DNA from 3 places in the Paenibacillus sp. J2R1T-4 genome. Region 1 is predicted to be linked to each of the others. Evidence: riboswitches for the same ligand, from Rfam matches in the RefSeq annotation. Region 1 holds a riboswitch; each other region holds the start of a gene.
What was found. Region 1 has a riboswitch for cyclic di-GMP ahead of AC58QD_RS04905 (diguanylate cyclase domain-containing protein). Riboswitches for the same ligand answer to the same signal wherever they lie in the genome.
Positions count from the first base shown of each region.

Region 1 (10,406 bases):
GCCCAACCTTTAAGGAAAAGGCCAAGAAACACCCCGATAATGTTAACTATGGTTTAGTCGGCTACCCTGTGTTAATGACTGCCGATATTTTGATCCATAAGGGGAGCTTGGTCCAGGTGGGGGAAGATCAGCTCGCTCATCTGGAGATGGCGAGAACGATGAAGCGACGTTTCAATCAATTGTACGGTCCAATATTTCCTGAGCCACAGCCCATGCTTGAGCATGCAGTGCGAATTCCATCCCTGTCTGGTCAGGGGAAAATGAGTAAGTCAGATACACCATCGACATATATCAGTATGAAGGATGAGAAGGAAGTAGTTGATGGGAAGATCAAGAAGGCTTATTCAGATCCGACCAGGGCATATCTTCATCAGCCAGGCACACCGACTTTGGACGGCTGCAATGTGTACCATCTTCATACTTTTTTCAGTACGGAAGAGACAACAAAGACAATTGCATTGCAATGCCGAAGCGCAGAAATCGGTTGTGTTCAGTGTAAAGCAGGGCTAGCGGAGTCCATTAATACTCTTGTGCAGCCTTTTCGAGCCAGGAGAGCTCAATTATCGGAATCTTACATTCACGATGTATTACTTGAAGGGCATCAACTAGCGAAACAGTCTGCGCAAGAAGTGATCTCTGAGGTTCGTGAAGCGATGAATCTTAGAATGCTGTAAGCTTACGATTGGATATTTTACTAGAAAAAGCAGAACACTTGTGCGCATTGGATAAAAAGGATACAATGAGGTTTGATGTACAATTGCTATATCTTGTCGGAGGAGTGAAAGAAAATGCCCGTTCAAATTCGTTCGGTTGTCCCCAAGCAACTATTAACTCCTACCGGCGGTTACTTAACTGGATATAGTCACACCTTGAATCCTTATTCCGGCTGTGCCTTTGCATGCTCATACTGCTATGTTCGCCGTATGCCTGTAGCCTTGTTCCGTGCTGAGGAGTGGGGAACATGGGTTGATGTGAAGGAGCAAGGTTCTGAGCAATTGCTTCGCGATCTTCGGAAGGCCAAGAAGAAAGGGCCTGTTACCATATTCATGTCAAGCGCAACAGATCCTTATCAGCCTGTAGAAGCGAATGCCAAGGTGACCCGATCTTTTCTTGAAGTAATGGCAGAAGAGCCGCCGGATTTCTTGCTTGTACAGACAAGAAGTCCTCTTGTAACCCGGGATATTGATTTGTTGATTCGGTTAGACAGGCGAGTACGTGTGAGTATGACGGTTGAAACCGATCTTGAGGATGTCCGTAAAGTATTTAGTCCGGCGGCTCCTCCGCTTGCAGGAAGATTGAGAGCACTGCGTGAATTGCGTGAAGCGGGTATTCCTACCCAAGCTGCAATATCGCCAGTCTTACCAAGCTCGCAAGCATTCGCAGAAAGGCTTGCAGCTGTTACCGACCGGGTGTGCGTGGATGATTTCTTCATGGGCGACGGCAGCGGCGGCAAACGTACCAAGTCACTTCAAATCCATGAGCTTTTCGAGCGGATAGGGATGGAGGATTGGTATGACAAGGCAGCTTATATCGGGGTTTGGACTCAGATGCGAGAACGATTCGGAGAACACAATGTATATCTTAGCCGGGAAGGATTTCTGCCCTGATCATTTGGTGAAACAATATTTCATGACAATCACTGGAAATAGTTATCTTACTATGATATAGTGAAAAAGAACTATATCATTAGTTCGGTTGACCTATATTGGCAAACTTGCTGAAAGGCAAGGACGCAAAGCCTCAGATCTAAGGTTCCTTCGGAACTATGATAGCTGGGTTGCCGGAAACAATGATTTGTTTTCAATGCAAACCCAGCTATTCCATCCAATGGAATAGCTTTTTTGTCTAATTCTTAGATCTCCGTCGGAAGGAGCATGATTGATGGTCAAAGCGAAGTTCGGTTCCATCTGGAAAAGGTTTTTCCCTCATGACGGTTTGGAGGTGTTGGCGGGACCCCTTGTAGTCTTCGCCGCTAGCTGTGCCTTTGCCTCTGTTTATCAGTCTTGGTTCGGGCTTAGTATAGCCATCCTTTTCTCCTTACTATTGATTCTGCTATTCCGGACCCGAACCTCCATCGTTATGTTGTATTCGTTAGCAAGTACTGTGTTATTGCTCTTACTGGTCGTGTTTCCAATCATTCAATTGTATTGCTTCCTTCTTGTCTTATACCCCATTTTGCTTTGTTTTGCATTGCTTGTGCCTGATCCCAGATTTACTTTCGCTGCAGGGTTATTGTCGGCGATCTCGCTAATACGCTATCAAGGTCAAGTGGATAACACTGAACTTTGGGCTAATGTTATTGCTGTCCTGCTTAATGCTCTGGTGTACTCCTTATTAACCCGAATGATGCGGAAGTTATTGAAGGAGCGCAATGAATACCGACAATTGTCTATGATTGATTCATTAACAGGTTTGTCATCCCTCCAACAGACATTGATCTTTGGTCAACATCTTATTGTTAAGGGACATAGAGTCAGGGTCATTCTTATAGATCTGGATCATTTTAAGCAAATTAATGATACTTATGGCCATATGATCGGGAATAAAGTAATTGTCTACTTTGCCTCGCAGCTCAATAAGATGATGGAAGGGATTAACGGAATCGTCGGTCGCTTAGGCGGAGATGAATTTGTGATCGTGTTGGAGGACACTGAGGACAACTCAGATGTTCTGGCAAGAATCGAGGCCCAATTGAATCATAGCCAATATGTTTCCAGCAGCGAACAATATCCAATCAAGTTGTCATTCTCTATTGGTGATACTGTATCAGATCCAAACACAATAACAAATATCGAACAATTGATGCATCATGCCGATTTGAATATGTATGAGTATAAACGCAGGAAGCGTATAGCCAGCAAGCAAGGTAAGTCCGATCAATTATTCGATCATAATCCAGATCCTATCGCAATTTTTGATAGTGAGGGTATTATGTTGGAGCTAAATCCTGCCGCACAAAAGTTAATTGGTTATACGAACGAGGAGTTCAAAGGGCTTCCTTACTTCAAACTGATTGTCGAAGAAGATCAGAAGGCTGTGATTGAAGGATTCAACTCAACAATCACCAGCGGCAGTCCCAGCCATTTTGAGATGAAGATCATCTCCAGGAATGGAGCTCTGATTCCCCTCCGTGTTGTCGTCATACCGATCACAGTTGGGTACAAGATTGCAGGTTATTACGCCTTAGGGCAATACATATTAGAAAGCAAGAAAGTGGAGAATGAGCATCCCCATGTCTTGACGTTCAGCATATAATAACTTTTAATGGCCGTCACTTTGACGGTTTTTTGTTCTGGAATGAAAGTTTTCAAGGCATTGTGGTACAATATAACAAGTTTGATGCAGAACAGTTACGAGTATATGGTGTGGCTTTGGGTCTGAATCTGTTCTATCGGAGGTAGTGAATATGAAACCAACCTCGCATGAAATTAGCGGCGATCAATTGGATAAAGCGGTATTAGTAAGCTTAGTGATTAAGAGCAATCGGTTGTCTGAAGAAATGATTCAATACTCCTTACAGGAGCTTGCAAGTCTGGCTGAGACAGCGGGTGTGCAAGTACTTGACTCCCTGATTCAAGCTAAGGATTCTGTTGATTCGAAATGGTTTATTGGCAAAGGGAAAGTCGAGGAGGTAAGAGTTCTTCTAGAAACACATGGCGCCAACACGGTCATCTTTGATCAAGAGCTATCTGGAGCCCAGGTACGTAATCTAGAACAATCGTTGGATGTCAAGATCATCGATCGAACTCAGCTTATTCTGGATATATTCGCACAGCGTTCCAAGACGAGAGAAGGGATTCTTCAAGTAGAGCTGGCACAGTTAAGTTATTTACTGCCAAGGCTATCCGGACAAGGAAAGAATTTGTCCCGTCTTGGAGGCGGGGTAGGTACGAGAGGTCCAGGGGAGACGAAGTTGGAAACCGATCGCCGGCATATTCGTGACCGAATTACGGAGCTCAAGACCGCACTTCAGGAAGTAGTTAGACATCGTACATTACATCGTGATCGACGCAAGAAATCGGGTGTGTTCCAAGTAGCTCTGGCTGGGTATACGAATGCAGGGAAATCCACGCTGCTGAACCGTTTAACGGAATCCGATGTTTTTGCAGAGAATCAGCTGTTCGCTACACTAGATCCTACTTCGAGGAATTTGCGTTTGCCAAACGGCCAAGAAATCGTTCTGACGGATACGGTAGGGTTTATTCAAAATCTTCCGCATGATCTTATCGCCGCATTTCGTGCGACTCTGGAGGAAGTGTGTGAGGCTGATCTGATCTTGCATGTTGTAGATAGCTCAAGTGAGATGCGTGAGCAACAAATTCGCGTTGTCGAAGATGTCTTGCAAGAGCTTGGGGCGCATGGAAAAGACAAGTTAACCGTATTTAATAAGATTGATTTGCTCCAGCCTGGAGAGATAGATTGGCTCACAACGGCAGGGGATACCTTGCGAGTAAGCGCGATGGCGGACGAAGATCTGGAAAAGCTGAAGCTGGCGATTGAGGAAAAGCTGATGGGTGATACCAGAACGTTCCTTATTCCGGCAGATCGCGGCGAGATGATTGCTTTGTTGTACCGCGTCGGGGATGTGACTGAGCAATCCGTGGGAGAAGATGATTACCTTCAGTTCAAGGTAAGGCTTAAGAATAACGAATTTGAGAAGAACGGATATAAGCTGACCCCCTATATGCAGGAGTCAGGAATGGAGTCGATTCAGGGAGAGGCGGAGTAAGGATGAATATGCCGGAGACGCTGATTAGGCTAATGGAGCAAGCAGAAGAGACAGCAGAGCCTAAGATGAAGCAAATCGACCGGACGGTTGACCGTATTCAATGGAAAGTGATATCGGCTTTTCAGAAGTATAAAGTAAGCGATTATCACTTTTCAGGGTCAACAGGTTATGGGTATAACGATAGAGGTCGTGAAATATTAGATCTTGTGTATGCAGAAGTGTTCGGTGCGGAGGCAGCGCTTGTCCGGCCGCACTTCGTATCTGGAACACACACGATCGGAACGGCTCTGTTCGGAGTGCTCCGTCCAGGCGATCATATGCTCTACATTACGGGGAGACCCTACGATACGTTACATAAAGTAATTGGTAAGCCAAATGACGGAACAGGATCTTTGCAGGATTGGGGAATTGTATACGAAGAAGTTGCTCTCGCAGGCGGAGGTTCGCCGGATTGGGATGGAATTCGAGCAAGTATGACGGAGAAGACGAAGGTTATAGGCATTCAGAGGTCCAGAGGATATGATTGGCGCCCGTCATTCACAATCGCACAGATCGCTGAGATGACTGTCTTCGTCAAGGCAATCAACCCTGAAGTAATTGTTTTCGTGGATAATTGTTATGGGGAGTTTACAGAAGAGCAAGAACCGAATGAGGTTGGTGTTGATCTAATTGCCGGCTCCTTGATTAAGAATCCTGGCGGAGGGTTAGCTCCAACGGGCGGATATATTGCAGGGAAAAAAGAATTGGTAGAGCTAGCGGCTTATCGGCTTACTGCACCTGGTATTGGCGGTGAGGTCGGAGCGATGCTCGGGACTCTGAGAAGTATATATCAAGGATTATTCCTTGCTCCTCATCTGGTTGGACAAGCGCTGAAGGGAGCAGTGTTCGCTGCTGCTTTGTTCGAATTGCTTGGTTTCGAAAGTCATCCCAAGTGGAATGATCCACGAACGGATCTTATCCAAGCGATCAGGTTCCCCGATGAACGGCATCTCATCTCCTTCGTGCAGGGCATTCAGAAAGCCTCAGCGATTGATGCTCATGTTGTGCCTGAGCCTTGGGATATGCCAGGTTATGAACATCCTGTCATAATGGCAGCCGGCACATTTATTCAAGGGGGAAGCCTGGAGCTCTCTGCAGATGCGCCGATTCGCGAACCTTACATTGCCTATATGCAGGGAGGTCTCACCTATTCCCATGTCAAATTAGGGGTTTTAACGGCTATCAGGAATATGATGGAGGCCAGGTTACTGTAACGAAACCTTACATGCCTTGACATGTATTAGGTTCGAATGTACAATTCTAGTAACCCCTAAATTGTGGAGTGATACGTAATGAGTGATAATATTCGTAGAAATATGGCTTTGTTCCCGATTGGAATTGTAATGAAGCTTACAGACCTCACCGCACGTCAAATCCGATACTACGAACAACATGAATTAATCATACCGGCCAGAACGGCAGGTAATCAGAGACTGTTCTCATTCAACGATGTAGAAAGATTGCTGCAAATTAAAGCCCTGATCGAGAAAGGCGTTAATATTGCGGGGATTAAGCAGGTGTTATACCCTGTAAGTAAAGAGTCCGATGAAGCAACCGTGTTGAATGATCAGACTGAAGTGAAACGCCGTGAGATGAGTGACTCCCAATTGCACAAGATGTTAAAGCAACAATTAATATCCGGGAAGCGTCCAGGGCAAGTTTCTTTAATTCAAGGAGAGCTCACTCGTTTCAATCCCAAATAATCGATTTTTAGGAGGAATGGCTTTATGAAAACCCCGCACTACTCGAAGCAAGACATAACACGTATCGCGAAGGAACAAAATGTAAGGTTTATTCGTCTGCAATTCACAGATTTGTTAGGCACGATTAAGAATGTTGAGATTCCGGTGAGTCAACTGGAGAAAGCACTCGACAACAAAATGATGTTCGATGGATCTTCAATTGAAGGTTATGTTCGTATTGAAGAATCTGACATGTACTTATACCCTGATCTAGACACGTGGGTTGTATTCCCTTGGGTAACTGAGAATCGTGTAGCTAGATTAATTTGTGATATATATTTGCCTGATGGCAGACCGTTCCCCGGTGACCCACGAGGTATTCTTAAGAGGGCATTGAAGGAAGCCGAAGAGATGGGTTACACTGCGATGAACGTTGGTCCGGAACCGGAGTTCTTCTTGTTCAAGACGGACGAGAAGGGCAATCCTTCGATGGAACTCAATGATCAAGGCGGCTACTTTGATCTAGCTCCAATGGATCTGGGGGAGAATTGCCGACGTGAGATTGTGTTGACATTGGAAGAGATGGGTTTCGAGATCGAAGCGTCTCATCATGAGGTTGCACCTGGACAACATGAGATCGACTTCAAATATACCCATGCCATTCATGCGGCAGATCAGATTCAGACGTTCAAACTTGTAGTGAAGACAGTAGCCCGTCAACATGGACTTCATGCTACTTTCATGCCCAAACCTTTATTCGGAGTGAACGGCTCCGGGATGCACTGTCACCAGTCATTGTTCAAAGGCTCGGAGAACGCGTTCTATGATGAGAAGGACCGCTTAGGCTTAAGCGAAACCGCTCGTTATTATATGGCTGGAATTTTGAAGCACGCTCGCGCATTCGCCGCTATTACGAATCCGACCGTTAACTCTTACAAGAGACTAGTTCCTGGCTACGAAGCACCATGTTATGTAGCTTGGTCAGCGAGTAACCGCAGTCCTATGATCCGCATACCTGCTTCACGCGGTCTTAGCACTCGGATTGAAGTGCGTAACCCTGACCCTGCGGCTAATCCCTATCTGGCGCTTGCTGTTATGTTGAAAGCAGGTCTGAACGGGATTGCGCACAAGATGGAGCTTCCACCACCAGTGGATCGGAACATCTATATCATGTCTGAAGAAGAGCGGGAAGAGCAAGGAATCCCTAGCTTACCAGCAGACTTGAAAGAAGCATTGCTTGAGATGCTGAACGACGAAGTGATCTTCGAAGCACTCGGTGAGCATGCATTGACCCACTTCTTTGAGCTCAAAGAGATCGAGTGGGATATGTACCGGACTCAAGTCCATGCATGGGAACGCGATCAGTATATGACCTTGTATTAATTTGGAGAATCCCTTGGCGCAGTGAGCGTCGGGGGATTTTCTTTTTGTGGGAAGTTGAGTGGTTTTGGTCTCAGAAAAGCAGTGAGAGGCGGTATTTCCACATCTCGTAATCTTTTTGAACATACATCGCACTCTTGGCATAAGTTATTTTAGCCTATAATTCAGAAGGAGTGATACGAATGGGTTTTATTCCGTTCGAACCATCAACACCACAGCAAGGAACTCAAGCTTTTCAACCGCCTTCTTCGCCACCTCCTCAATTTATCCCGCAGCAAGCTACCACATTTGCCGTTGATCCTGGTGCGATGCAAGGCTGTCTATTCAGATTCACCTATATATGGCAAAGAAATGGGGAGCAATATTGGTTCGTTCCAGTTTTCGTGGGGAGTAGATCAGTGTCCGGCTTCCGGTGGACCGGCCGGCAGTGGATTTTCTTCGGTTTGGATACAAGGCAAATCATATCTTTCAGCTGTTTTTAAGGAGAGCGTCGTGGGATTTTCTGTTTCGAATACTAAAAAAATCAAAAAGCAGCCCTGCAACTGTTAAGTCTGCAGGGCTGAAAGTTAATACTGGGTCTCTTCTAGAATAATCGTTTAATATTAAGTTAACCTTAAAAATCAATTAGAATATAATTAATAATTAGAGAAACTATCTACTGATCAGATTCGGATTTAAGCACTAGGCCCAGTTTGCGCGCCACTAATGCTGTCGTACTTGCTTGGAAAACGATCGTAAGCAAAACGGCCATAAATGTAACCGAAGCAATAATCTCAACATGCTCAATACCGGCAGCAGCCACCATCCCGGCCAGAGCAGCTGGGATGACGCCAGTTTCCCGCACCCAAAACATGAACAGAATCTCATTGGGTTCCCATTTGGCACGTCGATCTGGAAGTGTGCATGCAAGTACGGTCAAGGGGCGAGCGATAAACATGAAGATAGCAATAACCGCCAGACTTGGCCAGAGATACTGAAGGATGGCTCCAATATCAACTTGGCTGCCGAGTAAAATGAATATGAGCATTCTCATCATCAATGTAATGTTTTCTGAGAAATGATTCATTTCCAGTTCTTTTTCCCTCATACTTAATTTGTACATTGGAGCATTTCCCCATATAAGACCAGCTACGAATGTGGCCATAAAACCGCTCACGTGTAGCATTTCCCCAAGCAAAAACGCCCCAATTGCCGCCACAACCATTGTAATCGTCGTAAAATCGCGCACCAAACCTATTGTTCTATGCGCTGCCAAATAAGCAGCAAGGAAGCCAACGATAATTCCGACCACGATTCCACCTAATGCAACGACTAAGAAATCCGTGATTCCGGATGAGATCGTGATTTCACTTGTTCCCATGATAATTGCTAAGATCGAAAACGTCAGTATGGAACCAGTCGCATCGTTGAAAGCAGATTCGCTTTCCACGGTTTCTCTGACCTTAGGTCGAATTTTCACTTGTTTGAACACAGGAATGAGCGTGGCAGGATCAGTGGATGATATTATAGCACCCAACAGAAAAGAATAGATCCAATCAAGTCCAAGCAAATAATGCACAGCTGCAGCCACCACGCCGCATGTAATCAGTACACCAGGTACACTCAAGAGGGATACCGTTATCCAGACTTTAGCAAGCCCCCGCAAACGAATATTTCTTCCGCCGTCAAACAGGATGAGGGTAGAGCCGGTTATAAGGATAAACTGATTCGTAAAAGAGATGCTTGGTTCGTGGATCAAATGCAATCCCTGACCTAGCACCATACCCGAAATCAAAAACACGGCTACGTCCGGAAACTTCAGCATCTTGGCGATTATTCCGGATAACATGCCTACTGCGTATATTAAAATAATTAGAAACAAAACATGATGAATCATAACAGATGTCTCATTAACCATGGAACCCGGCCTCCTCTCAGGTGTTTATCACACTTGCTCTTTACCCAATTATAACTTTGCCTTCCGGATATTTGTACAGTTCCTTTTCTGTTTTCGGCGTTAGTGCATAAGCAAGGGTAAGAGGTCCTAACCTTCCGATAAACATCATAAAAGAAATTAGAATTTTCCCTATGACGGATAGTTCAGGGCTTACACCCAAACTGAGACCGACAGTGCCAAAAGCTGATGTTACCTCAAACAATATTTTAAGAAACGGAGCATCTTCTGTGGTAGTAAGAACCATCGTAACAAAAATGACCACGAATAAAGCAAAAATTGTTAGTGTAATGGCTTTATAAACGCGGTCTTGTGCTAACCGATACCGGTAAAGTGTAATATTATCTTTCCCACGAACCATTGCTATCATTGCACCGATTAGGATTGTAAAAGTCGTTGTTTTGATCCCACCGCCAGTTGAACCTGGTGATGCACCAATAAACATCAGGATGATGATAAAAAACTGTGTGGCTTGGCGAAGAACCGTGAGATCCAAAGAATTTGGACCAGCGGTACGCGGGACCACAGACTGAAAATAGGAGGCTAGTATTTTAGTACCCCAGTCAAGCGGCTTCAAGGTGTTTGGGTTGTTAAATTCAAAAATAAAGATTACGATCGTACCAATTATGATTAATGAAGCTGA
Region 1 is NZ_JCAUBA010000002.1:283,177-293,582, forward strand. Features, by position in the region: gene trpS (tryptophan--tRNA ligase) at 1-674, shown strand, start outside; gene AC58QD_RS04900 (SPL family radical SAM protein) at 789-1,607, shown strand; cyclic di-GMP riboswitch class I at 1,698-1,785, shown strand; gene AC58QD_RS04905 (diguanylate cyclase domain-containing protein) at 1,882-3,255, shown strand; gene hflX (GTPase HflX) at 3,407-4,729, shown strand; gene AC58QD_RS04915 (methionine gamma-lyase family protein) at 4,732-5,982, shown strand; gene AC58QD_RS04920 (MerR family transcriptional regulator) at 6,061-6,471, shown strand; gene glnA (type I glutamate--ammonia ligase) at 6,496-7,833, shown strand; partial or broken gene AC58QD_RS04930 (collagen-like protein) at 8,025-8,312, shown strand; gene AC58QD_RS04935 (cation:proton antiporter) at 8,486-9,727, opposite strand; gene AC58QD_RS04940 (TrkH family potassium uptake protein) at 9,768-10,406, opposite strand, start outside.

Region 2 (10,406 bases), on a different contig from region 1:
GGCGGGGAGGTGGAGCGGAAAAGCGAAAGCGTCCGCCTTTGTACTTGAATTCTCACCATAAAAATATAATCAAAGAATTCAAGTACAACAGCGGTTGTAGCCCACCTTCCTGCACTTCCGCGCGCCAACTGGACTTAATCGCCAAGACTTTGCTGTATGCCCGGCTTTCTTCTTTGTACGCTGGTAGATCATTTGCGAATGTAACTTCTCGATTGACATAGAGAATGTAGCTTTACGAATCATCTATTCTGTAAGACTGGACTCGTTTTTGACCGGAAATGGCACGCCATTCTCCCAAGCCAGAATAAACTTCTCCTCGCGTTTACCCTCATGAATGGTGCTCTCGTCCCCCATGGAACCGAAGACACGCTCTATAGATAAGATCTGTGATTCGTGTGCAAGCAGGGCTTGTTTCTTGACCGTCCAATAAGGCATTACATTATAGCTGATGGAAGGGAGATATCCCGCAGCGAGCAGCACAGGACTTGCTGCGTAGTACAGCTTGCGTACACTTGGACACTCTCGTGCTGTCACAACTTCGCGGACGGCATGATGAATGGCCGTGTGATCCTTATGGCCACTGATTCCATCCTCGGGAAATGTGATGATGATATCGGCTGAAGTATCGCGAATGAATTGGGCAACCTGATCACGTAATAAATTCCGGTCAACAGAGGCTAGTCGTCCGTCCGGATAACCCAGATATCGAACTTCGGCAAGTCCTAGCACGGATGCGGCCTTGGTCATTTCCTCCCGGCGTTTAATGGATAGCTCATCCTTGGTCATGGGCTTCAACCGGCCGCTCTTGCCGGCTTCACCATTCGTAGCTAGAAGACACACAACCCGATGTCCTTGTTGCACAACTTGGTGGATCGTTACTGCGCTAGTGAATGTTTCATCGTCTGGATGTGCCATAATGATGGCAATCGTTTGCTGATGAGGTGTAGCGTTCATCAAGCTATTACCTCCATTTCTTCTATAGGAAATACCTATTATATCTAAAGGTTCTATATATTAGACTTATAACAGAGTAAGGCTCAAAATACAAGTTAGAGGGCATACAGGAGCACTTCTTTAACCACAAATGATTATAGGAGGACAATGAAATGAGGCAATCTGAAAACGAAAAGCACACCAATATGTGGAACCCGCAGCTGTACGATGGCAGCCTTGGCTTTGTATCGGAATATGGCAGGAGTGTGATCGATTGGCTGAATCCCCTTCAAGGCGAACGGATTCTGGATCTGGGTTGTGGAACGGGAGATTTGAGCGCACAAATTGCTGAGAGCGGTGTAGATGTGACAGGGATAGATTCTTCAAGTGAGATGATCTTAAAGGCGAGAAGTAAGTATCCTCATCTCTCCTTTCATGTAGCAGACGCAGAAAATTTACATGTTGAGGGTACTTACAGTGCTGTATTCTCTAATGCGGCCTTGCATTGGATGAGACAACCTGCAAATGTGATTCGCGGGGTATGGGGGGCCTTAGAATCAGGAGGCCGATTCGTGGGAGAATTCGGCTCGCAAGGCAACGTAAGGCACATCGTTGATGCTTTGTCGCAAGTGCTTAGGAGCCATGGCGTGGATGCTGCAGCCCGCAATCCATGGTTCTTCCCTTCAGCCGGACAATATGCTACAATCTTGGAAGCCCAAGGCTTCATCGTGCGTAATCTCGTAACCTTTGATCGGCCAACTGTATTGACCGATGGTGAGAACGGTTTAAGACATTGGCTGGACATGTTTTGCGGAGTGTTTACCACAGGGTTGAATCCAGAGCAGATTGAGCTAGTATACAAGGAAACGACTGATCTAGTTCGAGCTAAGCTATGGAGTGACGGATCTTGGAAAATGGATTATGTAAGGCTACGATTTGTAGCTCAGAAGCTTTATTGAGCTCGAATTTTATTTTATAGGTCCTAGTACCTATTAATCGGATTTTTAATGTATGTTACTATAGTCACGGATTTATAATTTGTTCTTCGGAAGGAATTAGGCAAACCTGCTCGAAAGACAGGGTCGCAAAGCCACGGGTCTACTGCGAAAGCTATGACAGCCGGGTTGCCCAAGCGTACTCTCAAGGACGCTGTCTATGGGCAGTGTCTTTTCTATAGGATATATAGATGGAGGGTGTTATTGTGGATGAAGTAAGACAGCTAAAAGTAGATTTGCATCGGTTAACTATCGAATTAATAGGGAACTGTGCATATTGTTTAATGATCTCTCCGAACGTGGAATACAAAACACCCATCTACTGTACCAAGTTCACAGGGACGATGAACCCGACATGTGTGGATGTGTCAACATGCTTGGCATGCCAGGAGTACAAAACTGTAGCGATCGGATAAAACTGGATTCAGGATAAAGCAGCCATCAGGCTGCTTTATTTAGTATGGTGGAGTTCTGCTGCAAAAGTTTGAAGCGTGCTGGGTAGATTTAGTTGCATTAAAGCAATTAATTAGAGCATACGGGGTGGTTGGGGCCAATTTAGTTGCAGAAAAGCAATTATAGTTGAGATAGAAGCCAAAAAGTGGACTCGTGAGGGAATTAGTTGCTGTATTGCAATTAAAGTAAAGCTGATCAGTAATTAAGAGAATTGGTATTGTAATTTATTGGAGACTCCAGTAAAATTATTATGAGAACTGAGTTTTATAATATAGAACACATTTACAAGAAAGGCGCATAACATTATGCCTATTATTCAAGCTCTGGATCGGGCGTTTAAGATCGTAGATTTGTTTACGGAAGCGACCCCACTGCTGAAAATCACGGAAATTAGCGATCGAATGGGACTACATAAGAGTACGGTTCACTCGCTGCTCAAGACGCTGCAGATGCACGGTTACATCGATCAAGATGCAGATAGCGGCAAATACCGTTTGGGCCTGACCTATTTGGTGAAGAGCGGTCTGCTGCTAGGCTCTATGGATATAAGAACCGCTTCGCTGCCTTATTTGAAGAAGGTGTCCGCGCAAACAGGTCAGACCGTGCATCTGGTCATTCTTGACGGACAAGAGGGTGTTTATATTGAAAAGGTGGAAGGAGAGCTCGCGGCCATCCGATATTCCAGAATCGGTCGAAGAGTTCCTCTGCACAGCAGTGCGGTTGGCAAGGTGTTGACCGCGTTTCGTGAGCAGGAAGTTCTGGCGAAAATGTTGAAGGGATATCCATTCACCCCGCAGACGCCGTACACAATTACAGATCAAGCCGCATTTCTTAAAGAATTGTCGACTGTGAGGAGTAAAGGTTACGCAGTAGACGATCAAGAGAATGAATTAGGCGTGCGTTGCGCGGCGGTTCCTGTTCGTGGTTATGGGGGCGGAGTAACAGCAGCCATTAGCATCTCCACCATGGTAGTGAGTGTGAGTCAGGAGGAGCTGGAAAGCTATGTGAGAATGATTCAGAGGGCAGCAGACGATATTTCCTCTGATCTGGGCTTTCGGGCATAAGTCGATTTAGGTTTGGAATAACCGAAATACGGGCTCTAAACCTTTTTCTATAACTATAATATAGAACATAGTTCTATATTATAGAACAAATGGAGGCGCTATTATGAATATTGAAAGGTATCGGAACGAGATTGGAGCCATTCAACTGGCAGCACATCTGGATAACGGAGAAAGGTATGCTTTGCCGTTCGAGGATCTCTTCGATTTACTGCGGACTGCTCGAACAGCAGGACAATCGGCGATGATGTGGGTGGAGCAATACTTGCAGCAAGGGTTGGGGGTTAATTTGACGGGAATACCGATCCACCTTGTTACACCTGTCGAGGCGCCGGAGGTATGGGCAGCAGGCGTCACCTACCAGAGAAGCCGTGAAGCCCGCAACTACGAAGCAACGGGAGGCCGTCTGGATGCTGCTACGTTCTATGACAAGGTGTACGACGCGGTAAGGCCGGAGCTGTTCATGAAATCAACGGCGGCACGGACTGTAGGTCCGAACGAATACGTTCGATTGCGAAGCGACTCCGTGTGGCAGGTGCCGGAGCCGGAGCTCGGACTTGTGCTAGACAGCGAAGGAATTATTGTCGGGTATACAATCGGCAACGATATGAGCTGCCGCGATATCGAAGGAGAGAATCCGCTCTACTTGCCGCAAGCCAAGGTTTGGAGCCGTTCCTGTTCAATCGGCCCTGCAGTAAGATTGGTCGAAGCTGTTGCGGACCCTTATGACCTGCAAATCATTTGCCGTATCTTCCGGGGCGGATCGCTACTTTTTGAAGGAAGCGCTAACACAGGTCAGTTGAAGCGCAAGCTGGAGGAGCTGGTGGGTTTTCTCAAACGCGATAATGATTTATTCGAAGGGACTGTGCTGCTTACGGGAACTTGCATCGTCCCGCCGAACGATTTCACGCTGGAGGAAGGCGACCGTATAGAGATTTCGATTACCGGACTTGGAACGCTTGTCAATGAAGTAGAAGTAAGGAATCATAATTGAACCTGATCAGGAGGATCTGAGCATGAGTAGAAATAATGAAGCAAACCTTTATTTCAATTACGTGGCAGGGGAATGGACCGCTTCAGTAAGCGGGAATACAGCCCCAAGTCTGAATCCGGCGGATAAACATCAGGTTGTCGGGTACGTGCAGCTGTCTGTAAGCGCGGATGTGGATCAAGCGGTCGCTGCTGCGAAGGGAGCGAAGGAGGACTGGAAGCGGCTGTCGGGGGCAGCAAGAGGTGAATATTTGTTTAAAGCCGCTAACGTGATGGAGCGCCGGCTGGAGGAGATCGCCGAGACAATGACCCGTGAAATGGGCAAAACGTTCCCGGAAGCGAAGGGAGAAACAGCCCGCGGTATCGCCATCCTGCGTTATTATGCGGGAGAAGGCATGCGTAAGGTTGGCGATGTCATCCCTTCAACCGACAGCGAAGCGCTCATGTTTACGACTCGAGCTCCATTAGGTGTCGTAGCGGTTATTGCTCCGTGGAATTTTCCAGTGGCCATTCCAATCTGGAAAATGGCGCCTGCGCTCGTATACGGCAACAGCGTGGTGCTTAAGCCAGCACTAGAAACGTCGGTGACGTCGGTCAAAGTAGTGGAGTGCTTCGCTGAGGCGGGCTTCCCGGCCGGTGTTCTGAATCTGGTAACCGGGAGCGGGTCTGTTATCGGGCAAGCGCTTGCTGAGCATCCGGATGTCAAGGGAATTACGTTCACCGGTTCGAATGAAGTTGGGAAGCGTGTGGGACAAACGGCTCTTGCCCGCGGAATCAAATATCAGCTTGAGATGGGCGGAAAAAATCCGATCCTGATCGCTGATGATGCAGATCTCGACCTGGCCGTCGAAGCTACAGTGAGTGGAGGAATCCGCTCGACAGGGCAGAAATGTACCGCTACCAGCAGAGTGATCGTCATGCGGCAGGTATATGAGCCGTTTAAGGAGAAGTTGTTGGCCAAGGTAAGGCAGCTGACTGTCGGAAACGGCATGGAATCAGGGGCATGGCTCGGTCCGTGTGCAAGCGAGAAACAAATGAATACGGTACTGGAGTATGTTCGTCTGGGTATCGAAGAGGGTGCTCACTTACTGTGCGGCGGTACGAGGCTTGAAGAGGGTCCATTAGCAAACGGTTATTTCGTTGCTCCAGCCGTCTTCGAGGGGGTTTCATCGCGGATGAGAATCGCGCAGGAGGAAATCTTCGGACCTGTTCTTACGCTCATTCCTGCTGATAGTCTGGAAGAAGCCGTGCAGCTTGCTAATGATGTAGACTATGGGCTCAGTGCTTCTATTTATACGACCAATATCGGCCGGGTGTTATCCTTTATCCGGGATATGGATGCAGGTCTGATCAGAATTAATGCGGAAACAGCCGGTGTGGAGCTGCAAGCTCCGTTCGGTGGCGTGAAGCAGTCCAGTTCCCATTCGAGGGAGCAGGGACAGGCAGCCATTGAATTTTTCACTGATGTAAAGACTGTATTCGTGAAGGCTTAACGATAAGGAGGGTTGGCGATGAGTGCTTTTCCGCTTGATACGATAATAGGGGAAGACGACGACAGCTGGTATGATATTCGAACAAAAGCCCCCGGCCCGCAAGGAAAGCTGCCGCTGACGCCTGAGATGTTAGCTGAGAATCCAAGCGGTGATTTGTTCGGGATGTCCCAGAATGTAGGCATGGGCTGGAAACCATCGCGCCTGATGGGGAAGCAAATACTCATCTTGAGTACACAAGGTGGAATACGCAGCGATACAGGCGAACCCATTGCGCTCGGCTACCATACCGGACATTGGGAGATCGGACTGCTTGCCAAAGCGGCAGCAGAGGAAATTACTTCCCAGGGAGGAATTCCCTTTGCTGCAGCCGTAAGTGATCCTTGTGACGGACGGACTCAAGGTACGAGCGGTATGTTCGACTCGTTGCCCTATCGCAATGATGCAGCGATCGTTCTTCGTCGTCTCATTCGTTCTCTGCCTACTCGCAAGGGTGTGATCGGAGTCGCCACTTGTGACAAAGGACTGCCCGCGATGATGCTCGCACTGTCCTCCATGCATGATTTGCCAGCTGTCCTTGTCCCGGGCGGAGTGACACTTCCCCCAGAATCCGGAGAGGATGCCGGTAAGGTTCAGACAATCGGAGCTAGATATGCCGCAGGGGAGCTCAGCCTGGAAGAAGCTGCCGATCTCGGCTGCCGGGCTTGCGCTTCACCGGGAGGAGGCTGCCAATTCCTTGGCACCGCTGCGACTTCCCAAGTGGTAGCCGAGGCGCTTGGCCTTACAGTGCCTCATGCCGCTCTGGCGCCGTCGGGACAGCACGTATGGCTGGATATGGCCCGGCAGTCTGCGCGAGCGGTGATCGCCATGGAGGAGCGTGGGCTTAAGATTCGTGATATCGTGACGGAAGGAGCCATCGCGAACGCCATGGCAGTACATGCCGCATTCGGAGGCTCGACGAATCTCCTGCTGCATATTCCGGCGATCGCACACGCAGCAGGGCTGCCTATTCCGACCGTGGAAGACTGGAACCAAGTGAACCGTAAAGTGCCGCGGTTAGTAAGTGTCCTGCCGAACGGGCCTGTCCATCATCCTACGGTTAGAGTGTTTCTCGCAGGAGGTGTTCCAGAGGTTATGCTTCACTTGCGAAAGCTAGGCGTCATCCATGAAGAGGCTATGACGGTAAGCGGGCAATCGTGGGGAGACGTGTTAGATTGGTGGGAGCAGTCCCCTAGACGCCAACGGATGAGAGAACGTCTTCTTGCAGTTGACGGAATCGACCCGGATACAGTCATTATGAGTCCTGAGCTTGCAGCGATACGCGGCCTGACTTCTACTGTTACATTCCCAACCGGGAACATTGCCCCTGAAGGTTCGGTGATCAAATCAACTTCAATCGATCCTTCCGTCGTTAACGAGGAAGGCGTCTATCGTCACACCGGTCCGGTAAAGGTATTTACAACGGAGAGATCAGCTATTGCGGCTATTAAAGCCGGTGCGATTCAATCCGGCGACATAATGGCTCTTATCGGCCGCGGACCATCCGGCACCGGGATGGAGGAGACGTACCAGTTGACATCCGCTTTGAAGCATCTGTCTTATGGTAAGTATGTGTCCTTGATTACGGATGCCCGTTTCTCCGGCGTCTCCACAGGCGCTTGCATCGGACACATAGGTCCCGAAGCTCTTGCTGGGGGACCGATCGGCAAGTTGAGAGACGGTGATCTGGTAAGCATTGAGATTGATTGCAGGCAGCTTAACGGCACGGTCCATTTTGTCGGTTATGCAGACCGACAGCTGTCCCCCGAAGAAGGGGCTGCTGTCCTGGCTGAACGGCCTCCTCATCCAGGACTCGCTCCCGATTCCGATTTGCCGGATGATACTCGCTTATGGGCGGCGCTTCAATCGGTCAGCGGCGGAACATGGCGCGGCAGCATCTACGATGTGGACCGAATAATGAAGGTGCTTGAAGCAGGGAAGCAAGCATTGAACATGTAACCGACCCTGCACGCGACTTTATATTTACAAAATAGCTTTCAAGCGGCGCAAATAAGCGGTGGGAGATATACCGGTAATATTCTTGAACTGTCGGGAGAAATAGTGCACACTGGCGTAACCGAGCCGTTCGGATATTTCGGTTACGTTGCACGTTTCCTCGCGAATTAGCAGCTTGGCCCTTTCGATCCGGAGGCGCGTCCAATACTCCATTATTCCGCAACCGTTATATTTCTTGAATACGGAAGTAATGTGGGTTTTACTAAGTGAGAAATCGTTACCGATTTGCTTCAACGTCAGCGATTCCGTCAAATGCTCTTGGATATAACTCTCCAATCGGGCAGCGAGCCCTTTCTCTTCCGTTTCCTTTGTAATGGTTAGCCGCTTGGGTACGGGCAGATTATCCACACCATTGCGATAGAAGCGGATGAGTAGGGCTTCCAAATTAACTTTCAGCAATTGCTCCGACCCAAATGGGGGATTCGCCACTTTATCGATGGATCGCAGCGGTTGGTTCTTTCTGTGCCGCTTGCGAGGCGGTGTGAAAAACACGCGTAATCCCTCTTCAATAATAATCGATAGAAGCTGACACTCCTCGTTGCTTAACCTCAGCGATTTGTGCGCAAAATATTGCATGGCCTCCGATTTACAATCAAAGGATACTATAAATAAATTCGGCGGAGTCCGATGATTGCACTTCAAGCTGTGAAACGCGTTAGGCGCATAAAACACCATCTCTCCTTGTGTAAAGGTACGGGAATGGCCGTCAATCACAATCTCGACCTCTCCTTTATCCACATAGACCAGCTCCCAGAAATCATGCTTCTCCCCTCTGTATACATAATCCTTAGTCAATTCAATGTAATGAAAGGAATAGATTTTGTTTATGGCGATTTCTTCCTTGAGCTTGTAAGGTTTATAGCGTCTTTGTCTTTCCATGGTTCACACATCCCTAGGTTATCATTACTTTACATTTACTTCTAATCCGGCAGCTTGTCAACGAAAATAGCGAATTTTATGATGCAGATAAGGAGTAGTTAAGATACTGTTCGATTGTACAAAAATCATGTCGCATAATCCAAATATTTTTGTAAAAACAAGGACTATGATATAGGCGAAAACATGATTTGTATTCCAAGGAGGCAAGGAATGTGAGCAAGATTAGAACAGCGGTTGTAGGGTTAAATATGGGCCTTGCCCATGCGCATGCGTATAAATTGGCTGAGCGCGCGGAACTGACGTATGTCGTCGACCTGGATGAGGCCAAGGCAGCCAAGCTTGCTGAAGAGCTAGGGTGCAAATATGCGACGGACTGGACTACGATTCTGGACGAAATTGATGCTGTCAGTTTGTGTACGCCTCATCATCTGCATGCACCGCAAGCGCTTCAAGCGATTGCAGCCGGCAAGCATGTGCTGATTGAGAAGCCGCTCGCCAACAGCGAGGAAGAATGCCTGGAGCTGATCAAAGCTGCAGAGGCGAACAACGTTAAGCTGATGCTGGCCTTTGTGGTTCGTTACTTGCCGGCTGTGCGCAAGTTGAAGGAGGTTATCGACAGCGGACGATACGGTACACCGATTCATGCTCAGTGTTGGGTGCTTGGCTTCCTGCCTCCGATGCCGCCAACCTCGTGGTTCTCACGTAAAGAGACGCTCGGCGGAGGCGTCCTGTTCAGCCACGGCTGCCACTATATAGATATCCTGCTCTGGTTGTTCGGTGAGCCGAATCGGGTTCAATCCATGGGAACTCGCGTAGGAACCGAATGGTTGGAAGGGGAAGGAACGGCACACAGCACGATTGAGTTCAAAAGCGGGATGTTAGGACATCTCGTATGCAGCTGGGGAACCAAGGTAGCTGAGCCTCCTGCCAGGTATCATATCCATACAACAGACGCGCTGATTATATTGAGCAATGATATGTGGAAGGTGGAGGTCGTGACCAAGGAAGGACGTGAAACATTATACGAGCGTCCAGCATATGTCAAACCGGTTCCAGGAGGCAACGTGCTGTATGAGGTCAATCATTTTCTGGATTCCATCGCGAATGATACCACACCGGAAACGAACGGCAATGATGCAATGAACTCTCACCGCACAATATGGGCTATGTATGAGAGTGAAGGTGTAACTGTTAAATTATAAGACCAACTTGGGAGAGGAGTAACACACATGATAAAAGTAGGACTAATCGGATGCGGCCTGATGGGAGCACTGCACGCTCGTACACTGCATGGTATGCCTGGTGTTAGCGTAGTAGCTGTACAGAATCGTTCTCGCGAGAAAGCCCAGCATCTGGCAAAAGAGGTTGGGGCAACTGTATATGACACCTATGCAGAGCTGTTGGCGCAGGATCTGGATGCCGTCTACGTGGCAACACCGGATCATCTGCATGTAGAAGCGGCAACCGCGGTTCTAGCTGCAGGCAAACATCTGTTTCTGGAGAAAGCACTGGCTACCTCTGTTGAGGATGGCGCAAAAATAGTTGCAGCT
Region 2 is NZ_JCAUBA010000015.1:69,927-80,332, reverse strand. Features, by position in the region: gene AC58QD_RS22655 (PIG-L deacetylase family protein) at 244-954, opposite strand; gene AC58QD_RS22650 (class I SAM-dependent methyltransferase) at 1,107-1,892, shown strand; cyclic di-GMP riboswitch class I at 1,982-2,065, shown strand; gene AC58QD_RS22645 (hypothetical protein) at 2,135-2,344, shown strand; gene AC58QD_RS22640 (IclR family transcriptional regulator) at 2,687-3,445, shown strand; gene AC58QD_RS22635 (fumarylacetoacetate hydrolase family protein) at 3,549-4,436, shown strand; gene gucD (alpha-ketoglutaric semialdehyde dehydrogenase GucD) at 4,459-5,925, shown strand; gene AC58QD_RS22625 (YjhG/YagF family D-xylonate dehydratase) at 5,944-7,920, shown strand; gene AC58QD_RS22620 (helix-turn-helix domain-containing protein) at 7,945-8,856, opposite strand; gene AC58QD_RS22615 (Gfo/Idh/MocA family protein) at 9,069-10,058, shown strand; gene AC58QD_RS22610 (Gfo/Idh/MocA family protein) at 10,086-10,406, shown strand, end outside.
Region 2: linked by a shared signal. The riboswitch ahead of AC58QD_RS22645 (hypothetical protein) and the one ahead of AC58QD_RS04905 (diguanylate cyclase domain-containing protein) in region 1 are both predicted to bind cyclic di-GMP.

Region 3 (10,406 bases), on a different contig from region 1:
GGGCAACCCATGCCATACGATCTGCGGCATATCCCGGTATCCTGGACATACGAAATCTTCCTTCGTCAATGCGTATTCGCTGCCGATCATGGATGCTTCCTGACCGGAAACCGGAGCATAGAACCCCAATCTGCCTTGACGGTTCAAGCTGACTGCACGTTGATCCCATACGCGAGTAAACACCATACGGCGCATAAGCTCACGTAATTGTTCATCGCTTAAGTTCGGCAAAGCTTCTTGATCAATAACTGCTCCGTCTCCGGAAAGAATCGTTAACGGCTGAATCTCTTCCATCCTGACTTCGGATAAAGATTTGCTCATGGCAATCACCTCGAACTAGTATTGTTTGCTGCCTTATTCAAAAACTGTTATAGTATATTACATAAGCTGTATCAAGAAACTGTATAAGTCTGTACTTGTAGAATGCAGTTTCCTTGATAATATCAAGTATAACAGGGCACTATCATTATATAGTACAGTTTCAGAAAAAGCTAGTGACAACTTCCTCTTTTTTGTCGAATTTGTCGAATCACAACGGTTATTTTGTGCAATAAATTAATATTTCACTCCCTATTTTTAACTGATTAAGGAGACATATTCAATGGATGACTCGATCTACTACAAACGTACCCTTATCAAAGAAAACTTACCCTCAGAAGCATTGCAAGAAACAAGATCGATACGGATCGTGCTTCCGCCGGGGTATAACGAGCTGCTCACTTACCCTGTTCTTTACTGTCAGGATGGAGAAGATTTCATCAATTTCGGGCGGCTTGCTACCCAAATGACTCGATTGATATTGGATGAAGATCTGGATCCTGCCATAATAGTAGCGGTTGATGTGAATAAAGCGGTTCGGACCGAAGAATATTCTCCAGAAGGGTCACGTTTCTCCGCTTATTGCCGTTTTTTCGCGGAAGAGTTAGTTCCCTTTGTCGAGAGGAAGTATCCGGTAAGAACGAACCCTGAATCCCGTATTCTTGCTGGGGATTCATTAGGCGGTACCGTATCGCTGCATTTAGCATTGGACTGTCCCGACTTGTTCACACGAGTCTTGTCGCTGTCAGGGGCTTTCTTGGCTAGTACACAAGAGCGAATCCGGCATGAGCAAGATCTGTCTTGGCTTGAACTCTACATGCTGATTGGGCTGCAGGAGGAAAGTGTGGAGACTACACGAGGAACATTCGATTTTCTTGCAGCTAATCGAGCAGCGCGCGGGCTGCTTGAGGAGAGGAACACACGCCTGACCTATCTAGAGGAGGAAGGGAAACATCTTTGGGGATTCTGGCAGCAGGAGCTACCTTCCGCATTGCATCATTTTCTAGGTTAATAGCCTTCACCTTCCACACCAAAAAAACGACCCGGATCCATTCTCCGAGTCGTTCTTTGCCAATCCTTATTCTCCACCATTGTACCTTTGCATAAGCACCTCTGCTTGAGTCTGCATTTCTTGCATCGAGGGAAGATTCGGATGTCGACCAGACAACGCCCCCCATGCCTGCATTGTTTCCATAAGGGCCAATATGAATGTGCGCATCGTAACCCCTTTTCCTGCCGTCAAGCTTACCAAGCTCCCCATTGTAGATGGTTTCACATGCGGATAATCAAGAGTTGGTGTTCCTACAGGGTTAAGCCCATCATCAAGCACCTCTCCAGACGCCATCTCATAGAACATTCGGACCATATGGCCCCTTCGCTCTGCATGACCCTCAACAACTACAAAAGCTTGTACAACAAAAGCTTTGTGCTGTCTGCGCTGAGAAATACCGCAAAACTTACGTCCATCCACAGCCAAATCGTATGCGCCTGGACAGTACGAGCCAATCACTTCCCCAGTTTCAATCGCAACTCCGAAGCGTTGCATCGTAGTTGCGATCAATTGACGCATAAGCTGAAACCCTGTCTGGAAATTTTGTTTGCCGTCTGAGATCGGTACAATCAGGGAAATATTCAAGACACCAGGGTCGAGTGGAACAGCGGCACCGCCTGAACTTCGAACTCCAACTTGATACCCTTGCGCGCTAAGCCAATTCATTCCTAACTCCGCCATAGGTAGACGCCGATCCCGAAGTCCCAGCACAAGCGCCTTCTCATGACGCCACAGGTGGACTACCGGAGCAGCCCCTTCTCCTACTTTTCTGCACATTAGCTCATCATAAGCGAAAGGAAACAATATATCCCCAACAAGCGTTCTTGAGCTAGTATCATGGATATAGAAGCCGCCGCGGGGGAGCTCAGATGGCTGCCGCTCCCCAACTCCTGACTCCGATTGTCCTTCCATTCCCAGTTCGCTTTCTTGTTCCGTTTCCTTGCTTGGTCTAGTTGTCATCTGGTACCTTAGCTCCTTCAAACCTTAATATCGTCTATCTCTGATTTGCTCTATACATTGCCCTGCCTAGGCTTCAAACTCGGCACCCAAGCATCTGTATCGTAACCTCTGGCTTCCCAATATCCGATGTGGTCTTTATCGATTAGCTCAATACTTTGCAGCCATTTGACAGATTTGTAGGCGTACATCTTAGGGACGATCAAACGAACAGGCCCGCCTAACTCCTGGGGAATTGGCTTGCCGTCAAGCAGAACAGCAACCATTACATCATCCAAGGCTGCTTGAGCTAATGTAAGGGTGTCCGTATATACCCCGTCACCGGAGTAAAATTTCACAACTCGCGCTTTGGATTGCACCCCTGCCTTTTCGAGCAGCTTCGAAAGTGCAATTCCTTCCCAAGTATTGTTATAGACGGACCATCCTGTTACACAGTGAAAATCGCTCACTTGAACACTTCTAGCCAAATCCGTGAACTGCTTCCAATCCCAACTCTGGGGGCGATCAACTAGTCCCGAGATCGTGAATTTCCAATTATCGGATGAGAATGATGGAATCGGTGTTACCGTATAAATCCGAAAATGCCCCTGACTGCCGCCTCCTACGGGAACGATAGAATCTGGCAACGGTTGCGGAGCAGGAAGCATTCGATTGCCGTCTTTTGACGGATCGTATGCATTTAAGTCTATTCCCCCACTACCGCCTCCCGAGAACAGCCAACGTCCGAATTTGGGGCCAATTAGCACAACCAGAAGTCCCAACAATCCCCAACGAATAAAAGAACGACGTGTGTACAAGACATCGCGCACCGTCTCCGTCACAGAGCGCGGTGTCTCCATTCTCGGTGCTCCCTCACTCTCACGCACGCCTTCACCCGCTTCGCGCTGCATAACAGCGCCTGGACGACGCATCTTCAGCCAACGGCTGCGGGTAACAGAATGGTAGATTGCGTATGGAACGCCTACCCAAGTAAACAGGTCATGCATAGTTAATGCAACATTGCTCCACACTGGAGGGAACTGACGGAATTGCCATAATACAATCCCGGACACAACCCACCCGACAAGCAGAATGAGGACTACACTTAAGTTCCATTGCTGCTCTGGCTTGCCTCGCAGCTGCCTGATATGTCGAATCATTTGCGGTAAATAGATCAGCACGATAACCGTTGATATCAAACCAAGCCAGATATGCCCTTCCTTGGTTAGCACCCTAACGACACCTAGCTCACGAAAAGGTTTGATAAACAAGAGAATACCGCTTACAGCGAGCAGGAGAACAAGCCAAGCATTCCAAGCATGCAGCATGGACAGTTTCTTACCGAAAGACTTCTTCTGCCATTTGTCCCATATTCTCATTCTCATTCGCACCCTTCAAGAGGTAGTGTCAGAAGCAAATAACAGGATCGCACTAGAGTTTATACTTATATTGTATAGCAATTGCCTTCCTGATGAAAGGCGACTTAATTAATATTGACAGCACTTTCCGGCAACGTTGTTGGATTAAAATAAGCATCTTCTCCATCATCAAATGGACGACATGCTTGAAGCGGTTACGGAACTTTTCCCCACCAGAACAAATAAGGAAGCCCTTGTTCGTGACGGCGAGGCCACTCAAAGTGCTTCCTTCTATTGATGGTCAGGTATTCAATATTAAGCCATCTGTGGCCGAGTGAACTTTTCCTGAAGCAAATTGAACAGAGACAGGATGAAATCCTGATGCTTGGAGCAACGAAAAGATATTTTCACTTCGCCTTTCCAATAAAACGTAAACAGATTGTTCTTCTGTCCGATCACAAGCTCTACGTCCCAGCAATTGTCGCGAAGCATGTATTTGTCCCGGTTGAAAAATAACTTAGGACCTTCCGACGTATGATACATCCCAAAAAAATCGCCGCCTACTTTGAAATAAAACCCTTGCTCCATTACACCTGCATTCCCGTACACGTCATTCACTCCTTTTTTTGATTAGAATTTGGGATAATTTATCCTCATATAAACAGAAAAAACTCCAACTTCTTTCGGTAACTGGCTGGCTTAGCCTAAAAGGCAGTAGCCCCTGTAGTTTTGCGCCGCTGGCTTTCACCAGGTTTGCCGTATCGAGAATGTTCGAAGTTTGTCGTAATTTCTTATGTAGTTCTTATAGCATACAAGATTGAGGTAAGTTAAGCATCGTCCTTTTTTCCTATTTACAATCAATTAAATTGTGTATTTTCACACAAAAAAAAGAAGACCGGCGCATTGCACCGGCCTTTCAGGTTATGAGTATCTTCACACAGGAATTTTACAAGCCAAATGGGCGAACTATAATCACCAATAAGATGTAAAGAACCAAGATAATACCGACTGAGGTGAATCCTACTCCACAACCTACACCTGCTCCGCCAACGAATCCCATGTTCCGTCCTCCTCTCTTCAATGCATCTTTGTGGCTGCACCACACTACACACTGTATGAATATAGGGGACCTGTGGATTGGATATACGCCCGTTCCTGCAAAAAATCTGTGTTTTTTTACACCTGCTTGACCAAAGTAAACCAACTAACCATTCGCTATTTCTAGCTGCAATGCTGGTTGGATCAGTGTCCGCATCCACAATGTTTGTTCTTAGACTTTACATTTGCAGACATTCTACGTTTTCCTCTGCAGCAAGCAGCGCAATCGCGACGGCAAGATGCACGTCCCGAACCGAATAAATTGCACACATTTCTACAAAAAGCGCTGCTGTTACTATTCACACCAAGTTTTTTCGAGCTGTATGAATTCATATTTTTCCTCCCTATTTCTCGGAATAATGCATTGTATTCCTAAGGATGAGCCGAGGAAAGGGACAGGTTATTCAAAGACATCAACACTATTTTGAGGTCCTTTATGCTTATATGGCTTGCTGCCCTTCGGTGTGATAGACTAGAGCACATAACCGAGCATGCTAGAGGTGGATGGATCATGAATCGCAATGTATGGAATCTGCTTGTCCTTATCGAGTTAGTATTGGCCTTATTGTTCACCGTCATTTGTGTCATTGTGTTTTTTGTGCAGCCTGACTCACTGCTTCTTCAACTAATGTTAGCGTTCATAGGCTTAGCGGGAATATACAATGGGATCTTTTTGTTCCGCAAGATTAAAGAATCAAGAACTCCGAGCGGTAGAAGAGCCGGCAGCCGACCTGTTCCTAACCAAAAGGCCAAACGAAGCTCCGGTAAAAAATGAAGGATCAGCACCCCATTTTACGAGTGACCTGGTCCTGTTGATACGTCAAAGAGCATCGATCCCTGCAACAGGGAAAGATGCTCTTACTCATTCAGCAGTTATGCTTTTAAGTATTTTATTGCCTTGTCAATTGCTTCATCTTCCGTGGGTGCGGTTATATACCGCCCGTTCACGAAAATAAACGCTGCTCGCGAACAAGGACCGCAATAGGACTTGCAGCCTACCTTGATCTCTGTGTTGGGTACAAGTTTCTGCAGCTTAGGCAGCATTGTCTTTACCTTCATATGCTTGCATTTGTCACAAATCCGTATATCATTGGCCATGACTCAGGTATTCCTTTCCCGAATGCGGCAGCGTGTTATTCGCCGAGATTTCCTTTGCTCGGGTTAGTAATGAAGAACCCTTCGTTCGGCACATACAAATAATCGATCTTAACGCCGTCCAGCACATCTTCTGTTCGCTCTAATAACACTTCAATCCCTTTATCGGTCATTACGATTTCGTCGTTTTCGTCAGCGTCATCCAACCCTAAGGCGTATTGAACAAGTCCAGCGTGCGTAAACTCTACTTTCACTCTAACCTTTAATCCTTTGTTCTCTTCCAATTCCAGTTCCTTGAGCAGTACTTTTGCCGCACTGCGCGTTATTTTGCACTCCATGTCCAATCACTCCTTGTCCCTTAAGTCATCAAAATCATATCATGTTTTGCTCGCATCGTCTAATCTTAAGCCCGCATTGCCCTTGGAGGTTGTACCATGTAAAATAGTGGGAGGCCCTCCATAAGGGTTAACTGATGAAGGGGTGAACCCATGCTTTCGTTCTATAAAAAATATTACAAAACTGTGTTTGACATTGGTCTGATGGTGTTGACCATCTATTTGTTCATGCTGACATTCAGTTATTTGTATCGGATCGCTACGCCTATCTTCTTAGCCTTCGTCATCTACGCTATCATCGAACCGTTGGCCAAGTTCCTGAATCGCCGCGGGATGAAGAAGTCCATTGCGACAGCAATCTCTACCCTACTGTTCATCATCCTTATTCTAGCTGTATTCATAGGGCTAGGAGCTATCTTCACGGCGCAGATCTATTCCTTGTCCCAAAAAATCCCGGGCTACGCGCTGACTTTGCAAGATCAGATCGTGAATAATACGGCCTACTGGCAATCCAAGTTGGATTCATTACCGCCCGATATCGTGGACAAAGCCAAAGAATACTCGCGTGTTGTTACAGAGAAAGGAGCCTATCTCGCTACCTTGTTCCTTGGTTGGATATTCTCCATGCTAACTTCTTTCTCATCGTTTGTAGTGAACTTCACCATTGGAATAATACTGGCCTATTTCCTAAGCATTGAGATCGACACATGGAAACGGCTGGCCAGTGACAAAACACCGCGCACGTTCAAGAGTGCCTTTTTCTTCCTCAAGGAGAATGTGTTAAAAGGTATCGTTTCTTATCTAAAAGCGCAGATCAAGCTTATTTCGATCACGTTTATCATTATTTTCCTGGCATTGCTGCTGCTTGGAGTCAAGAATGTATTCTCCATTGCCTTGCTAGCCGCGTTCTTCGATGTACTACCGTTGCTCGGTGTATCCACCGTGTTCATTCCGTGGATTATTTACTTATTCATCGTAGGAAATACATCGCTTGCGATCTGGATTAGCGTCGTGCTTGGAGTGGTCATTCTTGTTCGCCAAATCATGGAGCCTAAGATAACGGGAGATTCATTGGGTGTATCTGCCTTCACTATGCTTTCCTTCATGATCATATCCTTGTCCTTGTTCGGTGTAGCTGGATTGATATTGTCGCCGATCCTGATCATTCTGATCAAAGCGCTTATGGAGCAAGGCTATTTGAAACGATGGATCCGGCTCCCAGCCGAAGAATATTAATCCTCCAGCTCGTATCTTCCTTCCAAGCGGGAGGAGAACCAGTTCATCAAGAGCATCGTTACCGCAATATCATCAATTGGCATGAAGGGCATCACATCAGGCAGAATCCAGTATAACAGTGCTGGTATGACGAGTAGAAGCTTCATGTAAACAGGAACTTTATTTGAACCTAACAGGCGGAATACTCTCCGGAATACATGAGCCCAGTGGCGCAGAGACAATAGTTTTCGCATAATGATCAAACCCTCCATTCCAATAAAGTTAGCTGCTGAACCGATGTTCATTCACCTATGAACGTCGGTTTTTCTTTGAAGTGCGGTATACAAAGATTGCAAAAGAGATAAGGATAATCGCTCCAGCGACACAGACGGCAATCATCACTTTGTGGGCTGAATCCGGTAAGCCGCTGCCAGCGGATGCATACGAACTCGCCGGAAAACCGAGATATAGGAGAGCAATTAAAGATAAGGTCTTTAGAATCGAATAACATTGACGCAATGCCGACTTAAGCATGAATACCTCCTGGAACGAGAAATCAACTTGGATTAGGGAAGGTGCTGTACTCCTCAGCTAGCCTCATAGCTTCTACCATAAGCGACTCTACTTTACCGTAAAGAGAATCGAATTGCTCAATGGGAAGCGGATTAATGCCTTGTCCGGCTTCGATCGTAAAGCCGGGCCGGCGGAACTGTTGGATAAACCAGTCCTTATAGCCAGCATCACTGCCAGCCAGCTTCACAGATTGATAACCGCTGGCTTGTGCAAGTTTATCGGCCATTCGTCTGGAGATTGCAGGCTCCATCCCTCTGTAATTCCAGTATATCTCTTCTCCCTGTGTGTGAAAAGCAACCGCCATTTGAAAGTTTCGTGACCGTGTGAAGGCAGCCATCGCCTTGGCTTCCGGTTCTGTAAGCGGGCCGCTCCCTGTGTAATCACGCGGCCCAGGCTGCGGAGCGGACGGTCGTCTGCGTGCGCATTCTTCCTCCCAATAGGCCGGGAACTGATCATTCAGGTCAACTCCTTGAATATTCGCTTTCCATCCCGTAAAGTCCATTTTGCCCTTATTCCACTTCAATAAACGCTTTCCATGAGGATGGCCTGGCCACACTCCGCAATGAACGAGCTCAACTCCGTCCGGATTCACCATTGGCACGATCCAGAGCGATACCTTATCATATAGCTCTTTCATCATTCTGGCTGCTGGATTCATACTCTCTCTGCCACCGCTTACAGCTTCTGCAAGCCGTTCTAAGAATTTCATCAGTACGAGAGACGTTATCCATTCATTCGCGTGGAAGGACCCGTTGAAATGCACCTCACAAGCCCCAATTCCAATACGCAGAACAGGTATGGGTCGATCCATCACACTATGTCCGATCCATTCGACCTGGATGAAGGGATATCGAATGAGAAAATGCTGAATATCACCCATTAATTCCATATACCCATATGGAGCGGAAGTATTCACTAATGGGCCTGTGGAATCACGCCTTGTAAAAACTTCTTGAGGCTTGAGGGCGGAAGGAACAAACACAATCTGACCTGGCACCAAGTAATGAGCAGGATCAGGGTGCATACTGCGATTGCGTGCAGTCAGCTCCTCTAGAGTCAATTCTGCTCGTTCTGCTAGACGAAACCAAGTATCACCCGGCTTCACCACATAAGGCATGGACAAGGTAACGCCTCCTCTTTAATCATCTCGATATCCATCCATATGCCCGAGGACAAACGGTTCATGCTCTTTCCTGATCATGGAAATTGAGAAGACCGTCCGAACTTGTCGGACGGTCCATGTCAAGGGATGTTATAACAAGGCGACCTGCCAATAGACAGGCGAGCTGTTGAGATGATCACCCAGCCATTGCCGAGCAATTTGTTGGAAGGTAGGGGCTTCGCCACTGCAGAACAACTGGTGCATGGGGAGTGATTCCGTGGCTGCCAACTGGCCGCGATGGTACAGAATCGTGCTCACTTCCCTTGCTGTTTCTTCAGCCGAGTTAATCAAGTTCACTTCCGGTCCCATTACTTCCGAGATCACGTCTGTTAAGAAAGGATAATGTGTGCAGCCAAGGATCAAACAATCAATAGAGCTATTCCGGAGTGGAGTCAATGACTGTTTCACGGTCTCCCTGGTTTCTTCCGAGCGAAACATCCCCTTTTCTACAAGCGGTACGAGTCGGGGACAAGCATAACTGACTACTTCAAGCGTGGGCGAGATGGCCCGAAGGGCGTGAAAGTATGCTCCGCTCTTAACTGTGTTTTCTGTGCCGATCACTCCTACCTTGCCGCTCCGTGTAGACTTGATAGCAGCGCGTGCTCCTGGATGGATGACTCCTAACACAGGTACAGAGACCATAGAACGAATTTCTTGAATAGCTAATGCAGTGGCAGTATTGCAAGCAATCACGATCATCTTGGGATTAAAGCGGATCAAAAACTGAACAATTTGACGTGTGAATAAAATCACTTCATCGGTTTCTCTCGGGCCGTAAGGTGTCCTTGCTGTATCGCCGAAATAGATGATTTTCTCCTGAGGAAGCTGGCGCATCACTTCTCTGACGACGGTCAGTCCTCCGACACCGGAGTCCAGTATGGCTATGGCTTGCTGCACGAAGTCTCGCTTCCTTCTATCAAAAAGTAAGGTCTATCTTTACAATATGAGACCTTACAAGGAAATGTTCGAGTGCGCATGACACAATAAAAAACGACATCCTTCATTTGAAAAGGAGGTCGTTTACAGAGAAAGCTTATCTTACTTGTTCATCAACTCAGCGATTTGTGCCAATTCATACCCTTCGCTTTTGATTTGCTTCAGAATCCGATCCATGGCATCAATATTTTCCTTGGAGGCATGGTGCATGAGTATGATATTCCCGTCATGAAGATTATTAATAATATCGTTATAAGCATCATCTGCGCCATTCTTGCGCGGCTCCCAATCTTTCATGGCTGTTGACCAAAAAAAGGAAGTATATCCCA
Region 3 is NZ_JCAUBA010000010.1:191,992-202,397, reverse strand. Features, by position in the region: gene pdhA (pyruvate dehydrogenase (acetyl-transferring) E1 component subunit alpha) at 1-321, opposite strand, end outside; gene AC58QD_RS18275 (alpha/beta hydrolase) at 602-1,330, shown strand; gene AC58QD_RS18270 (lipoate--protein ligase family protein) at 1,397-2,329, opposite strand; gene AC58QD_RS18265 (molybdopterin-dependent oxidoreductase) at 2,380-3,690, opposite strand; gene AC58QD_RS18260 (hypothetical protein) at 3,979-4,272, opposite strand; cyclic di-GMP riboswitch class I at 4,346-4,431, opposite strand; gene AC58QD_RS18255 (YjcZ family sporulation protein) at 4,610-4,723, opposite strand; gene AC58QD_RS18250 (hypothetical protein) at 5,273-5,536, shown strand; gene AC58QD_RS18245 (YuzB family protein) at 5,635-5,859, opposite strand; gene AC58QD_RS18240 (iron-sulfur cluster assembly accessory protein) at 5,895-6,194, opposite strand; gene ytvI (sporulation integral membrane protein YtvI) at 6,345-7,427, shown strand; gene AC58QD_RS18230 (hypothetical protein) at 7,424-7,666, opposite strand; gene AC58QD_RS18225 (hypothetical protein) at 7,716-7,940, opposite strand; gene AC58QD_RS18220 (M14 family metallopeptidase) at 7,963-9,096, opposite strand; gene racE (glutamate racemase) at 9,232-10,038, opposite strand; gene AC58QD_RS18210 (polysaccharide deacetylase family protein) at 10,180-10,406, opposite strand, start outside.
Region 3: linked by a shared signal. The riboswitch ahead of AC58QD_RS18260 (hypothetical protein) and the one ahead of AC58QD_RS04905 (diguanylate cyclase domain-containing protein) in region 1 are both predicted to bind cyclic di-GMP.